DNA from 2 places in the Glutamicibacter ectropisis genome. Region 2 is predicted to be linked to the other one. Evidence: riboswitches for the same ligand, from Rfam matches in the RefSeq annotation. Region 2 holds a riboswitch; the other holds the start of a gene.
The links. A riboswitch is a leader RNA that binds a small molecule or an ion and turns the genes downstream of it on or off. The one in region 2 is predicted to bind glycine.

Region 1 (7,151 bases), 390 kb from region 2:
CTGCGGCCGCCCAGGTGCGCACTTCGCGTCCTGGCCCCATTTTCAGCTGGAAGGCGCCACGGTTTTTGAGGTAGGCGGCCAGTGGTCCAATGACGTTCTCTGCCCGGTAGGTCTGAAAGTCGATGACCGGACCGTCGGGTACGTAGGCAAGAGTCTTTTTGATCACGGGGGCGGCTCGGTGCAGCACCAGGGCGGTGCCTACCAGTTCGTCTTGGTCGAAGAAGCCGAGGGATTCGCCACGCCAGCCGCCCTTGACCCGGGCCCATTCCGGACGCTGCAGGAAGCTGACGTCGTGGGCGGTTTCAAGGAAGGCTGAGTGTTCGGCGCTGGAAATCGGACGCACGTGCAGGTCGTTGTGGCTCACGGGTGAAATCCTATCGTGCTTCGTGCAGATAAGCAGGGAGGCTAGATACCCCCGGATGGTATTTGACTTAATACCCCCGAGGGGTATTATTGAGGTATGGAAACCAGCCAGAGCCCAGATACCCACGCCGAGCATCACGGCTATCACGCAGACAAGTCTGCGCTGGAGCGTCGCCTCAAGCGCATCGAAGGCCAAGTTCGCGGGGTCGCCAAGATGGTGGATGAAGACAAATACTGCATCGACATCCTGACCCAGATCTCCGCGATCAACGCCGCATTGCACAAGGTCAGCGTGCAACTCATCGATGATCACATCGGCCATTGTGTGGTTGATGCGGCGAAGTCTTCCATCGAGACCGGCGACCCCACCATCGTTCAGGAAAAGATCGCTGAAGCCACGGCAGCGATTTCCCGACTCGTGCGATAGCCACTTCTTTATCCTCAAAACACATTCACACAGAATTCATCGAAAGAGAGCAAGATCATGAGCTGCAACTGCGGATGCTCCTCCGAAAACAACGCCACACCAGCACAGGGACTTCAGATCACTACTCGTGAGCAAGCCACACCGCTCACTAACCAAACCGAGATCAAAATTTCGGGCATGACCTGTGGCCACTGCGTCGCATCGGTCACTGAAGAGCTCAAAGAACTATCCGGTGTGCAGAACGTCGACGTCCTTCTCGATGCCCAAGGCATCTCCACCGCCACCGTCACTTCGACCGAGAAGCTGAGCGAATCGAGCATCCGCGAAGCCATTGACGAGGCCGGTTACACCGTAGAAGCAATCAACGCCTAGCTTCATCAGCCAGGCACCACGCCACCAAAGGTGGCAAGAAAGTGCAAGGTAAAAATGTCTTCCCACGCGCCAGAACAAGCGCAACCCGAAGTACGCACCGTAGACCTAGATATTCAAGGCATGACTTGCGCTTCATGCGTGAACCGGGTGGAACGTAAACTCGGTAAACTCCCCGGGGTCACCGCCTCAGTCAACCTCCCCTTGGAGACCGCCAAGGTGGAGGTACCCCAGGGTGTTAGCGACGAAACGCTGATCAGCACCGTTGAAGCAGCCGGATACACGGCGACGCTCAAGAAACCGGCAGTTCCCGAACACGGTGAGCATGACGAGCACTCCGGCCACGAGCATCTAGTACCCAACCACCTCTTGCTGCGACTGATCGTTTCGGCGGTCTTCACCATTCCACTGTTCGTGATCTCGATGATCCCGGTTGCCCAGTTCCCGCACTGGGGTTGGGTGGCGTTCGCGCTGGCCACACCCGTGGTCTTTTACGGTGCATGGCCTTTCCATAAGGCAGCGGCGATCAACGCTCGCCACTTCTCCTCCACCATGGACACGCTGGTGTCCTTGGGTGTGTTGGCTGCCTACCTCTTCTCTGCCATTCAGCTCATCCTTGATCCGCAGATGACGGCGCATACCGGCATGGCGATGACTGAGCACGCGCTCTACTTTGAAACCGCCGGCGTGGTGGCGACCCTGCTCCTGCTGGGTCGCTACTTAGAGCATCGCGCCAAGTCTTCAGCCTCGGATGCGCTGAAGTCCCTGCTGAACTTGGGGGCCAAGGACGCGGTAGTTCTGCGTGATGGCCAAGAAGTCAAGATTCCGGCAGCACAATTGCAGGTCGGTGACCACTTTGTGGTGCGCCCCGGAGAGAAAATCGCCACCGATGGCGTCGTCGTCGAGGGATCCAGTGCGGTAGACACTTCACTGCTGACCGGCGAATCGGTGCCCCAGGAAGTCAAGGTTGGTTCCGAAGTCACTGGCGCAACGCTGAACACTTCAGGACGCTTGGTCATCAAGGCTTCTCGAGTCGGCGCGGAAACGACCCTGGCCCAGATGGGCAAGCTGGTCTCCGAAGCCCAGTCGGGTAAGGCGCCCATTGCACGATTAGCTGACCGTATTTCTGCAGTCTTTGTTCCCATTGTTTTGGCCATTGCGCTGGCTACCTTTGGTATCTGGTGGCTGATCAGTTCCGATCCATATCAAGCCTTTAGTGCTGCGGTGGCCGTACTGGTGATCGCTTGCCCTTGTGCTCTGGGTCTGGCTACCCCGATTGGGCTTCTGGTCGGTACCGGTCGTGGCGCGCAATTAGGGATCTTGATCCGCGGCCCGCAGGTCTTGGAAGATACTCGCAAGCTGGACACCGTGGTCTTGGATAAGACCGGCACCGTCACCACCGGCATCATGGCCCATACGGGCACCACCCCGGTTGCTGGGGTAGACGCTGATGAGATCCTGCAGCTCGCGGCGGCCGTAGAACATCATTCGGAGCACCCGATCGCTCAGGCTATCGCCCGTGCGGGGGCAGAACTTGGTCCCTTGGCTCAGGCCACCGATTTCCATTCGGAGCCCGGTGGCGGCGTGATGGGACTTGTTGATGGCCAGCGCGTTGTTGTTGGGCGCCCCAGCTGGTTAGCAGCGCAGGGCACCGTGCTCGATGCATCTGCTCAGGCACTGTTAGAAGAGGCTGAAGCTGCAGGGGCCACTGCGATCTTAGTTTCGGTGGACCAACAGTTCCAGGCTGTCATCTCGGTGGCCGACCAGATCAAGGAATCCTCGGCCGCAGCCATCACCGAATTACAACGACGTGGCCTGCGGGTAGTTCTGCTCACCGGCGATAACCCCTCGGTTGCCATGAAGGTGGCAGCCAAGGTAGGCATCGATCCGGCAGATGTTTTCGCTGGGGTCTTCCCCGCAGATAAGTCGCGGACCATTGCCGAACTACAAGCCCAAGGCAAGGTTGTGGCCATGGTGGGCGACGGTGTCAACGATGCCCCAGCACTGGCCCAGGCAGATCTTGGTATCGCCATGGGCTCAGGCACCGACGTGGCCATTGAAGCCGCCGACATCACCCTAATGGGCAATGACCTGCACCAGGTCAGCGCCGCTATCGATCTCTCGGCAAAAACCCTATCCACGATCAAGATGAACCTATTCTGGGCCTTCGCCTACAACACCGCAGGCATCCCGATCGCTGCCCTGGGTTTGCTAAACCCAATGATTGCGGGCGCTGCCATGGCAGCTAGCTCGGTGCTGGTCGTGGCGAATTCGCTGCGGTTACGCCGCTTTGGCAAATAGCCAAGCGCCTAGTTGAACAGGGGCGCTGACACCTATCGAGGTGTCAGCGCCCCTGTGGCGTTCTTTGGCCAAGACAGCCAGCGGCCAGCAAACTTAGCGATGCCGCAGCGGGGCCACCCACGGCTCAACAAAAATCAGTTGCGTACGGCAGTGCACCACCTGAGGCAGGGCCAACAGCTTGTCGATGATCAGGCTTTGTAACTCGGTGCTATTGGCCACCGCTACGTGGACCAGATAATCGTCGTTACCGCTGACGTTATACAACGCCAGCGTCTCAGGCAGGGCTAGGGCCTTCTGCACAAAATCGTTGGCGGTTTCTCGAGCGTGTGGACGGACCTGGATCCCTAAGAAGGCCTGTTCGCCGCGGCCCAGCAGGCTGGGCAGGACATGGGCCCGCGTGGCAGTAATCGTGCCGTTGCGACGCATGCGCTTGATCCGTTCCAGGCAGGTGCTAGCGGCGATGCCTACTTTGGCGGCGATGTCTTTATTCGGAATCGTCGCGTCAACCTGCAGCAATTCAAGAATTGCCCAATCAACCGAATCCAATTCGGGAACTCTCTCTGATTTCTTCTGCGATTCATCCATGCCTCAACCCTAACGAATCCGGGGCATATCTTGTTGGAAGAATTTGTCTATAAATCGGAGTTCAACTTTGGCATTGGAATCTTGGGTGGCATTCATCCTGGCACTGCTCGTGACACTAGCGGTCCCCGGCCCCGACCTCATACTGGTCCTGAATTCAGCAACCCGTGGCGCACGCGAGGCGGCGTCCACCACGCTGGGCATCCTGGGCGGGTTAACCCTGCACACACTATTGGCGGTCGCAGGGGTCACTGCACTAATTCTTTCAATCCCCGGTGCATTGGACATCGTGCAGGTACTCGGTGCCGGAGTACTTTTATGGATGGGCTACAGCATGCTGCGCTCCGGGCTTCGCCGAACGCAGGTGGCTTCCCCTACAGTGGCACCGCGAACGCCCACCGGGTTTGTACGTGGCTTCGCCACCAACGCCACCAACCCGAAAGCACTCCTATTTTTCGCCGCGATCCTGCCGCAGTTCATTGGCCACGACGAACACACGACGATCCGCACCATCACCCTGTGCGCCACGATTATCCTTGGCTCCGGATTGTGGTGGGGCCTGACAATCCTGCTCGTTCGCACCTGCGGGCTGCAGCGCCATGCTTGGGCGGACCGCGCCATCGCCCTACTTGGTGGTGCAGCCCTTTTGCTGATCGGTGGCGGACTCTTGGCCACGGCTATCCATCACTTGATGACCATCGGAAGCTGAACGCGAATACCCCTTGCGCCACTTTTAGGCGAACCCCGACAAGGGTCTACCCTGAGGATCGCGCGACATCTTCACGTGTGCGACTTGCATCACATTCATTATTCTGCGCATACTGTGATAGCAATCACCATTTGTGCCGTTGATGCGTGGCGGGAGAGTCCCGTCCTCACCAAGGGCGGGCGCCGTAGGAGCAATTTCCTCCCCGGGAAACTCTCAGGCATCCGCACCGCCACGAGAAGGCAACTCTGGAAAGCAGTGCAGAGTATTCTGCGCTCACCGAAGGAGCAAGTTTGGCCCAGTAGTCGGGTCCAAGCGAAAACTCTCAGGTCACTATACAGATTGGGGAGGGACCACGAACAGTGACGCTTGTAGTTCACCAGTTCGCTGGCTCTCTCCAATGGGCATAGCTAGCAGTTGCTCTTAGTGCATCTGGCTATCGTTGTCTTCCCGGAGCCAGGCGATATTGGCGTTCTCAGCAAAGAAAGTTGCTAGGCGTCACGCCACACTCCTGGAAGGCAACCAGCATGAGTACCACCAGTTCTGATCCCACACTCGAACGCGGACTTTCTAATCGGCACATCCAGCTCATCGCCATTGGCGGTGCCATCGGCACCGGACTCTTCATGGGCTCGGGCAAGACCATTTCCGTGGCAGGCCCATCGGTCATCTTCGTCTACATGGTCATCGGCTTCATGCTCTTCTTCGTCATGCGCGCCATGGGCGAACTTTTGCTGAGCAACCTGAACTACAAGACTTTTGCCGATTTCGCCGGCGACCTCTTGGGTCCCTGGGCAGCATTTTTCACCGGCTGGACCTATTGGTTCTGCTGGGTGGTCACCGGCATCGCCGACGTGGTCGCCATCGCCCACTATGTGGCCTTCTGGTGGGGTGACCTGCCGTTGTGGATCCCGGCATTGGCGTGCATCGCCCTGTTGCTGGTCCTGAACCTGGCTACCGTTAAGGCCTTTGGTGAAACCGAATTCTGGTTTGCACTGATCAAGATCGTGGCCATTGGTGCATTGATCGTCGTGGGTCTGGTCATGATCATTACCGGCTTCCAACACAATGATGCCACCGCCTCGGTAGCGAACCTGTGGACTAATGGAGGAATGTTCCCCACCGGATTCATGGGCTTCGTAGCCGGATTCCAAATTGCGGTTTTCGCCTTTGTTGGCATCGAACTGGTCGGCACCACCGCCGCCGAAACCAAGGACCCGGAGAAGACCCTGCCCAAGGCCATCAACTCCATTCCGCTGCGTATTCTCTTCTTCTACGTCGGCGCCTTGATCATTTTGATGACCGTGCAGCCGTGGACGCTGTTCTCCTCGGAGAACTCCCCCTTCGTGGGAATGTTCGCCTTAGCAGGCCTGGCCGGCGCGGCCGGCGTCATCAACTTCGTGGTACTCACCAGCGCTACTTCCAGCGCCAACTCCGGGATCTACTCCACTTCCCGCATGCTGCGTGGTTTGGCTCAGGAAGGTGATGCGCCAAGTGGTTTCAAGAAGCTTTCAGGCCGCAAGGTCCCAAGAAACGCCCTAATGTTCTCGTGCATGTTCCTGCTCGCCGGCGTGGTCCTGCTCTACAGTGGCGATTCAGTCATGGAGGCCTTCACGCTGGTCACCACCGTTTCGGCCTTGTGCTTCATGTTCGTGTGGACCATCATCCTGCTCAGCTACCTGGTGTTCCGCGCTCGTCGACCGCACCTGCACGATGCATCGAACTTTAAGGTTCCCGGCGGACGGGTTATGCCCTATGTAGTCTTGGGCTTCTTCGGGTTCATCTTGTGGGCGCTGACCACCCAGCCTGACACCCTGGTCGCTTTGCTGGTCACACCGAGCTGGTTCCTGATCTTGGGCGTGGGGTACCTGTTTGTGCGACGCAATCCGCGGCATGAAGCACTGCGCGTTGCCCACATGGGCAAGGTGGCCCACGAACGCTACGAAGCTGCCGCCTACCGGGACAGCAAGGCTTTCGGCCACAGTGATGAGCACCTGGAACAGGAAGCCCGTCGGTAACTGTCGTTGAGTTAGACCGTTTTCAGTAGTCCCGCACCGTGTTCCTTAGGTGCGGGACTACTGTTTTTCCTAACTGACGATTTGGCGCCGGCTGGCAATGATTCCGATGATAATGCTCTGCACGGCACCCACAGCGGCGCCCAGTGCGGTCATGGCCACGCGGTCGATGAGCAGGCTGGAGGCGGGCTCTGGGGAGACTATGTGAACCATCAACAATGCAGTCACGGTCATGAACACCATACCGATGGCGTAGTTGCGCAGAATCACCAGTTCAATACAGATCTGACCGATGATCGCGACGGCCAAGAGGACCCAGATCGGTGGCTCAAAGACGAGCACCGCAGCGGTGAGCACCACACCAACGCATGTTCCGACACTACGTTGC
Region 2 (7,151 bases):
CTTGACTAATCTGCTCGGTGCTCGATTGCGAACCATGCTGCGCTGCCTTGAGCATGTTCGTCTCGCCGATACCCTCGGGAGCATCTAACCCTCCGCCAAAATGAATGCAGGCTGCATAACCTTCGGGATCCTCTTCCCGCAGGGTATCCGTGGACGGTGCAGAACAGGCGCTGAGCAATAACAAGGAAGTCGTGGCTAGGAATGGCAAGATTTTCTTCACACCACCCATGGTAACCACAGTGCTACCTGATCAAATGCGAACAATGCCATAAAACTGACAGGGACATAGCCGGACCCAAGAACCGCTCCTGGGGTACTGGCGTGGCAGGATTGAACTATGACGATCATTGCTGCTGCAGATGGATCCGCCCTAGGTAATCCCGGACCAGCCGGTTGGGCTTGGTATGTGGATGAAGAGAATTGGGCCGCTGGCGGTTGGGACCACGGAACCAACAATATGGGCGAGCTCCAAGCTGTTTTAGAACTCTTTCGTGCCACCGAGCACCTGCCGGAAGAAGAGCTCAAGATCCTCTGTGATTCGCAGTATGCGATTAATTGCATCAGCAAATGGATGCCAGGATGGAAAAAGCGCGGCTGGAAAAAAGCCGACGGCAAGCAAGTCCTCAACCAAGACATTCTCAAAGAACTTGATGCGGCGATTCAAGGACGAAAATACAGTTTTGAATGGGTCAAAGGCCATGCCGGCCATGACTTGAACGAAGCCGCAGATGATCACGCGCGCGCTGCAGCCACCGCGCACCAGCAAGGCACCACCCCAGATGCTGGCCCGGGTTATACCGGTGGCGCTGGATCTGCCGCACCTGTCGAAAAAGAATCAGTGAAACCCGTAGCTACGCCAGCAGCGCCAGCTGCCCCTGCGCAGACTACTGACTTTGCAGCCACCGTGTATGAGCTTGAACGTGGATTCCTCGATCCACAAATCCGAACCAGCTTCACCGAGCTTAAAGACTTCCTACACCCGAGTTATCAAGAAGTCAGCAGGGATGGCGGACTACTGGATGTTGCCAGTATTGGCAGGTTGCTGGAGCGTGGATCCGCGCTGCCGACCACCGGACAGATGCAGGTTTTGGCCACCCGCCAGATCAGCGAAGACATGGTGTTATTGGCTTACCGGATGAAGCCAGCGGGCTCCGAAGTGCTTGTCGTCTCCTCCTGGTGGCAGCAAGGTCAGGGCGAATGGAAACTTCGCTTCCGTCAGGAAACTATCGAGCGCTCCGCTTAGCGCCGACAGGCTGAATCACATTTTATAAAGCTACGGTCCACCAAGAAAATCTTGGTGGACCGTAGTTTTTAGCGACTAATTATTTGTAGTCTCCAGGGTGAGTCTCAATGATGCCCTTCTTGTAATTAATGCGATTGATCAGCCACGTCAACGCCCACAGCGCCACGCCGATGAGCAACAGCAGACCAGCGATCTCATACTGCACCCAGTCTTCGCGAGAACGAGCCCACGGTCCGGCAAGGAACAAACAGAAGACGACGCCAAGAATCGGGATGATCGTTGGTGCGCGGAAGGCATCTGCTGGTGCCTTTTCGCGGCGAAGAACCAGCAACGACACGTTCACTACTGCGAAGACACAGAGGAGCAACAATGCCGTGGTACCACCGAGTGAGCCGACGATACCGTTCTCGCTGTCGAGGTTCACATAAGCAACCAAAGCGATCGCCATCACCGTGCTGAATAGGATGGCTACCCAAGGGGAGCGGCGGGTGGAGTGCACCTTGCCCAAGAACTGTGGCAGCACGCCCTGACGTGCCATACCGTAAAGCAAACGGCTGGCCATCAACATGTTCATCAGCGCGGTATTGACCACCGCGAAGACGGTGACAAACGGGAAAATAGCATCGACAGGAATGTTGGGAGCACCAATGCGCACCACATCCAGCAGGATGCCGGCATCCGGGTTCTTTGGGTTGAGCAGGTCGCCGGTAGGGATGACCATGATCACGGTGATGGCCACCAGCATGTAAATCACCGCGCACAAGCCCAGACCAATGAGCATGATCTTCGGGAAGATCTTATTCGGGTTCTTTGTCTCTTCAACCAGGTTTACCGAGTCTTCGAAGCCCACCATGGCGAAGAACGCAATAGCGGTACCCATGGTCACCGCCGCGAAAATGCTACGATCCGAGGGGGTTTCGAAGACCACCAGACGGCTTACATCGCCCTGACCCGAGGCAATGACAGCGAAACCGATACCGATGATTACGGCCATGATGGCCAGCGACACGATGGTCAGCACGAGGTTGAACTTCACGCTCTCACCAACACCACGCAGGTTGATCAACGCGAGGATCACGATGATGGCAATCGCTGCCCACATGCCGGCCTGCGGTGTGGTTGGTACTCCATCAATGAACTGGCCGAAGCCAATCAAGAGGTTTTGTCCCACCAAAGTTGCCGAAGTAGCGGCGCTGGTAATGCCAGAACAGGCCACGGTAAAGGCCACGATGAAGGTGACGAAATGGACGCCGAAGGCTTTATGCACATACAGTGCTGCGCCGGCGGCATGAGGGTATTTGGTCACCAGTTCCAAGTAGCTGAAAGCGGTGAGGGTGGCGATGGCGAAGGCCACCAAAAAAGGTAGCCATGCTGCGCCGCCAACCTGTCCGGCAACCTTGCCGGTAATAGCAAAAATACCTGCGCCGATAATATCGCCCATGATGAGGAATAGCAGCAGCTTTGGGCCGATCACCCGCTTGAGTTCTGAATCCTGGCTCGGGGTTACCGGCGAGTCACTATCCACAGTCATGCGATCGAGTTCATCTCCTTCAAATATTGGTGGCAAGCATGACAAACTTAGTGGTTGCGTTCAAGGTCGGCAAACCGCCTACCGGGCTGGCTCACAGACTCGCAGGTTCAGCGGTAGTAAAGGAACGATGAACGGTATTTGGCATTTGAACCTGTGACTTGACGTACGGATATCCCCAAAGGCGTGTCAAGGCGCGTCCATCGAGAATCATGGTGAATCCGACTAGGGTTAGTTGAAAAGGGACAAGCGGTTTAAGGATGTACATGGACTCGGTGATCAGCGAAGATTTCGCACCATTGGCTCAGGCTCTGGAAGCACGAGCCGCCGAAGAAGAAGACTATTCGGCGCAGCTAGCCGTTTATCACCGAGGCGAACTAGTCCTCAGCCATAGTGTGGGGGAGCACCTTGCTGCAGATTCCCTGACCTGCGTCTTTTCCTGCACCAAAGGTCTGAGTGCACTGGTCATCGCCCTACTGGTGCAAGATGGCCTGATCGATCCCAACGCACCGATGGTGACCTACTGGCCTGAATTTGGCGCTGGAGGCAAAAGCGCCCTGAGCGTCGGCGAAGTACTCAGCCACCAAGCCGGTGTCCTTGGAGTTCCCGGGGGAGTACCAAGCGAGGTATTGCTGAACTCGGCTGAATACGCCAAGGTCCTGGCCTCCATGCCAAGCATCTGGCCTTTGGGTCAAAACATTGTCGGTTACCACGCCATCACCATGGGCGTGCTCATGGAAGAACTGGTCCGCCGAGTCACCGGCAAAGAACTGCAAGAAGTATTTGAAGAGCGCATCCGTAAACCATTGGGCGTTGACGTCTATATCGGTCAAGATCCGGCCCTGGAACCGCGCTACCGCGACGTGCTCCCGGCCCTAGATGCGCCCACCGAATTCTTTGATCCATTCTCGCCAGGCGGCCTGGCCGTGAACTCCGCTTCCGGATTCGCACTGGCCGACGGCCCGGTATACAACTGGCACGAACTGGCCAATGCCGCGCAGGTGCGTGAACTTGGGCCAGCATCCATGGGCGGTGTCGCCAATGCTCAAGGTTTGGCCGGGATTTACGCAGCCTCCTTCGGAGCCGTTCCGGCACTTGGAGCCACCAGCGGATTCCTCAGCGAAGATACCTGGTCTCGGGTTTCTACCGAATTGGTCTATGGCCACGACCGAACCAATGGTCTGTTGCAGGCCTTCGCCCTAGGGTTCATGAAAGCCACGGCTCGAGTGAATTATGGATCCATCTTTGCCTACGGGCATGACGGGGCAAACTCTTCCTTGGCCTTCGCTGATCCTGCCTACCAACTGGGCTTTGGTTTCATTCCTTCGCGTAATGAAGGGGTCAGGGACACCGCCACCGGTGTGCAGCTCTCACAACTAGCCCGACAATTGATCCTGGCGAAGAACGCCAAAGCAAAAACCTACTAATCTGTCCAAATCGCAAGAGCATCAGAAATACGAAGTGGGATTGAAGTGAAGAAGTTTCTGGCATTAGGTGATTCATTCACAGAAGGCGTTGGCGACGTTGATCTGGGACGCCCCAATCAGGTGCGCGGTTGGGCCGACCGAGTCGCGGAAGTGCTTTGCACCCAAGGGGACTGGGAATACGCCAACCTTGCGGTGCGTGGCAAAAAGATCGGTCAGGTCATTAACCAGCAGCTCGACCAAGGGCTGTCCATGAAACCAGATTTGGTCAGCATCTATGCCGGCGGCAATGACATTCTGCGGCCCACAGCAGACCTTGACGCACTGATGCGTGGTTATGAAGGAATTGTCCGACGCTTCAACGAGGCCGGGAGCACCGTGTTGCTATTTACCGGTTTTGACACCGTTGAGTCCCCGCTGTTCTCCAAGACCCGTCCACGCACGGCCATTTATAACGAGAAGGTTCGCGAGATCGCCGATGCCCACGGCGCGATCATTGCCGATTACTGGCGGTGGCGAGAATTTTCGGACGTACGCTACTGGGCCGTGGACCGACTGCACATGAACGAACTGGGGCATGGCCTGATGGCCTCCAAGGTGCTCGAAGTATTAGCTGAGCACCAGGTCACTGATGATGATTGGTCGCAACTGATTCAGGCTCCCGTTCTTCCCGAATTGGCAGTGAACTCACGCGGTGAAAAACTCAAGGCTGAATTGGGTTGGGCAAGAGAACATTTAGCGCCGTGGATCAAGCGTCGACTGACCGGAACCTCCTCGGGAGACACGCTCTCAGCCAAGTATCCTCAGTACCTTCAGCTTTCCGCAGCCACGAATTAAACGTTTTGTGACGGTTTTTCTTCGTTAGTGTCTTTGACGTTCAGCGCGGGGCAGGTAACATGGTGGTGTGCTGCAGCTCTCTGACCGGTAGCACACGCCATAGACGGATGGCGGGAGAGTCCCGTTCACACCATGGACGGGCGCCGTAGGAGCAATTCCTCCCCAGGAAACTCTCAGGCCCCCGTACCGCCATCACGAGGCAACTCTGGAAAGTAGCCGGCCAGAACCGGTTCACCGAAGGTGCAAGCGCCCGGCTTAGTTGGCCGGACGTGTAAAACTCTCAGGTAGTGCAACAGGGATGGGGAGGCAAAGCGTCCTTCCTTTGGCATGCGCCAAGACAGATCCCCGTGGAGACTCCAGCACCATGACCGTCACGCAGACTTCGGCTTCAACAACAAGCGAATTTGTTTCTCGCCATATCGGCCCGCGTCCAGCAGATGTAGAGACCATGCTTCAGACTCTGGGCTACAGCAGCCTAGATGATCTGATCGATACCGCCGTTCCGGCAGACATTCGCCAAGACTCCATGCTGGATATCCCAGCCGCACTGAGCGAAACCGAAGCCTTGGCCCACCTGCGTGCGCTTGCCTCGAAGAACGTCATGAAGACCCAGATGATCGGCCAGGGCTTCTACGACACCATCACCCCAGCGGTAATCCGCCGCAACATCGTGGAAAACCCTGCCTGGTACACCGCCTACACCCCGTACCAGCCGGAAATCTCCCAGGGCCGCCTAGAAGCCCTGCTGAACTTCCAGACCATGGTCATGGATCTGACCGGTCTGCCGATCGCCAACGCCTCGCTGCTGGACGAATCCTCGGCCGCCGCCGAAGCAGTGCTGATGATGCGCCGCGCCAACAAGAAGAAGGCCAAGGGCAAGACCGTCCTGGACTCCAATATCTTCCCGCAGACCATCAAGGTCGTGCAGGGCCGCGCCGACGCACTGGGCTTCGAAGTTGAAGTCGCTGACCTGTCCGCTGGTCTGCCAGAGGGTGACATCTCCGGCATCCTGCTGCAGCAGCCAGGTAACAACGGCTCCATCGCAGAGCATGAAGGCATCATCGCCGCCGCCAAGGAAGCCGGCGCCATGGTCACCGTCATCGCTGACCTGCTGGCTCTGACCATGATCACCCCTCCCGGTGAGCAGGGCGCAGATATTGCCGTGGGTAACACCCAGCGTTTTGGTGTGCCACTGTTCTTCGGTGGTCCGCACGCAGCCTACATGGCTGTAGCCGATGGCCTGACCCGCTCCATGCCAGGACGCCTAGTTGGTGTTTCGGTGGACGACGCCGGAGTTCCTGCCTACCGTCTGGCACTGCAGACCCGCGAACAGCACATTCGCCGTGAAAAGGCGACCAGCAACATTTGTACCGCCCAAGCACTGTTGGCCATCTGTGCCTCAATGTACGCGGTGTACCACGGCCCAGCAGGCCTGAAGCAGATCGCTAGTCGCGCCAACAACCACGCTCGCGTGATTGCTAGCTCCCTGGTAGCCGGTGGATTCACCTTGGCTTCTCAGAGCTTCTTCGACACCGTAGTAGTCAACGTTGAGAACGCTGAGCAGATCATCTCGGCCGCCAATGAAGCAGGGATCAACCTGCGCAAGATCAACGACACCCAGGTGGGCGTGTCCACCGACGAGACCACCACCTCGGATATCGTCAAGACCCTGCTGGGCGTTTTCGGCGTGGAGCTTTCGGCCCCCGAAGGATTCGACATCCCAGCCTCCCAGGTCCGCACCAGCAACTACCTGACCCACCCAATCTTTAACACCATTTCCTCCGAGACCCAGATGATGCGTTACCTGCGTCGCCTCTCGGACCGTGACCTGGCACTGGATCGCACCATGATCCCGCTGGGCTCGTGCACCATGAAGCTGAACTCGGCTGCCGAGATGGAATCCATCACCTGGCCAGAATTCGCTTCCATCCACCCTTATGTTCCAGCTGAACAGAGTGTGGGTTGGCGTGAACTGATCACCGACCTTGAAGGCCGTTTGACCGCGATCACCGGTTACGCTGGCGTCTCCATCCAGCCCAACGCAGGATCCCAGGGCGAATACGCAGGCCTGCTTGCCATCTCCGGCTACCACGCATCGCGTGGAGAAGCCCAGCGCAAT

Region 1: it holds a riboswitch for glycine, as region 2 does, so the genes downstream of both, cycA (D-serine/D-alanine/glycine transporter) here and gcvP (aminomethyl-transferring glycine dehydrogenase) in region 2, are expected to answer to the same signal.

The regions. Positions count from the first base shown of each region.
Region 1 covers NZ_CP125942.1:3,155,411-3,162,561, forward strand. The annotation lists gene QMQ05_RS14805 (lipid II:glycine glycyltransferase FemX) at 1-364, opposite strand, end outside; gene QMQ05_RS14810 (metal-sensitive transcriptional regulator) at 461-790, shown strand; gene QMQ05_RS14815 (heavy-metal-associated domain-containing protein) at 848-1,162, shown strand; gene QMQ05_RS14820 (heavy metal translocating P-type ATPase) at 1,217-3,460, shown strand; gene QMQ05_RS14825 (Lrp/AsnC family transcriptional regulator) at 3,554-4,045, opposite strand; gene QMQ05_RS14830 (LysE family translocator) at 4,131-4,751, shown strand; glycine riboswitch at 4,892-4,990, shown strand; glycine riboswitch at 4,992-5,099, shown strand; gene cycA (D-serine/D-alanine/glycine transporter) at 5,276-6,766, shown strand; gene QMQ05_RS14840 (FUSC family protein) at 6,836-7,151, opposite strand, start outside.
Region 2 covers NZ_CP125942.1:2,764,057-2,771,207, reverse strand. The annotation lists gene QMQ05_RS13000 (hypothetical protein) at 1-238, opposite strand, end outside; gene QMQ05_RS12995 (RNase H family protein) at 338-1,243, shown strand; gene QMQ05_RS12990 (APC family permease) at 1,323-2,774, opposite strand; gene QMQ05_RS12985 (serine hydrolase domain-containing protein) at 3,038-4,198, shown strand; gene QMQ05_RS12980 (SGNH/GDSL hydrolase family protein) at 4,244-5,032, shown strand; glycine riboswitch at 5,134-5,231, shown strand; gene gcvP (aminomethyl-transferring glycine dehydrogenase) at 5,397-7,151, shown strand, end outside.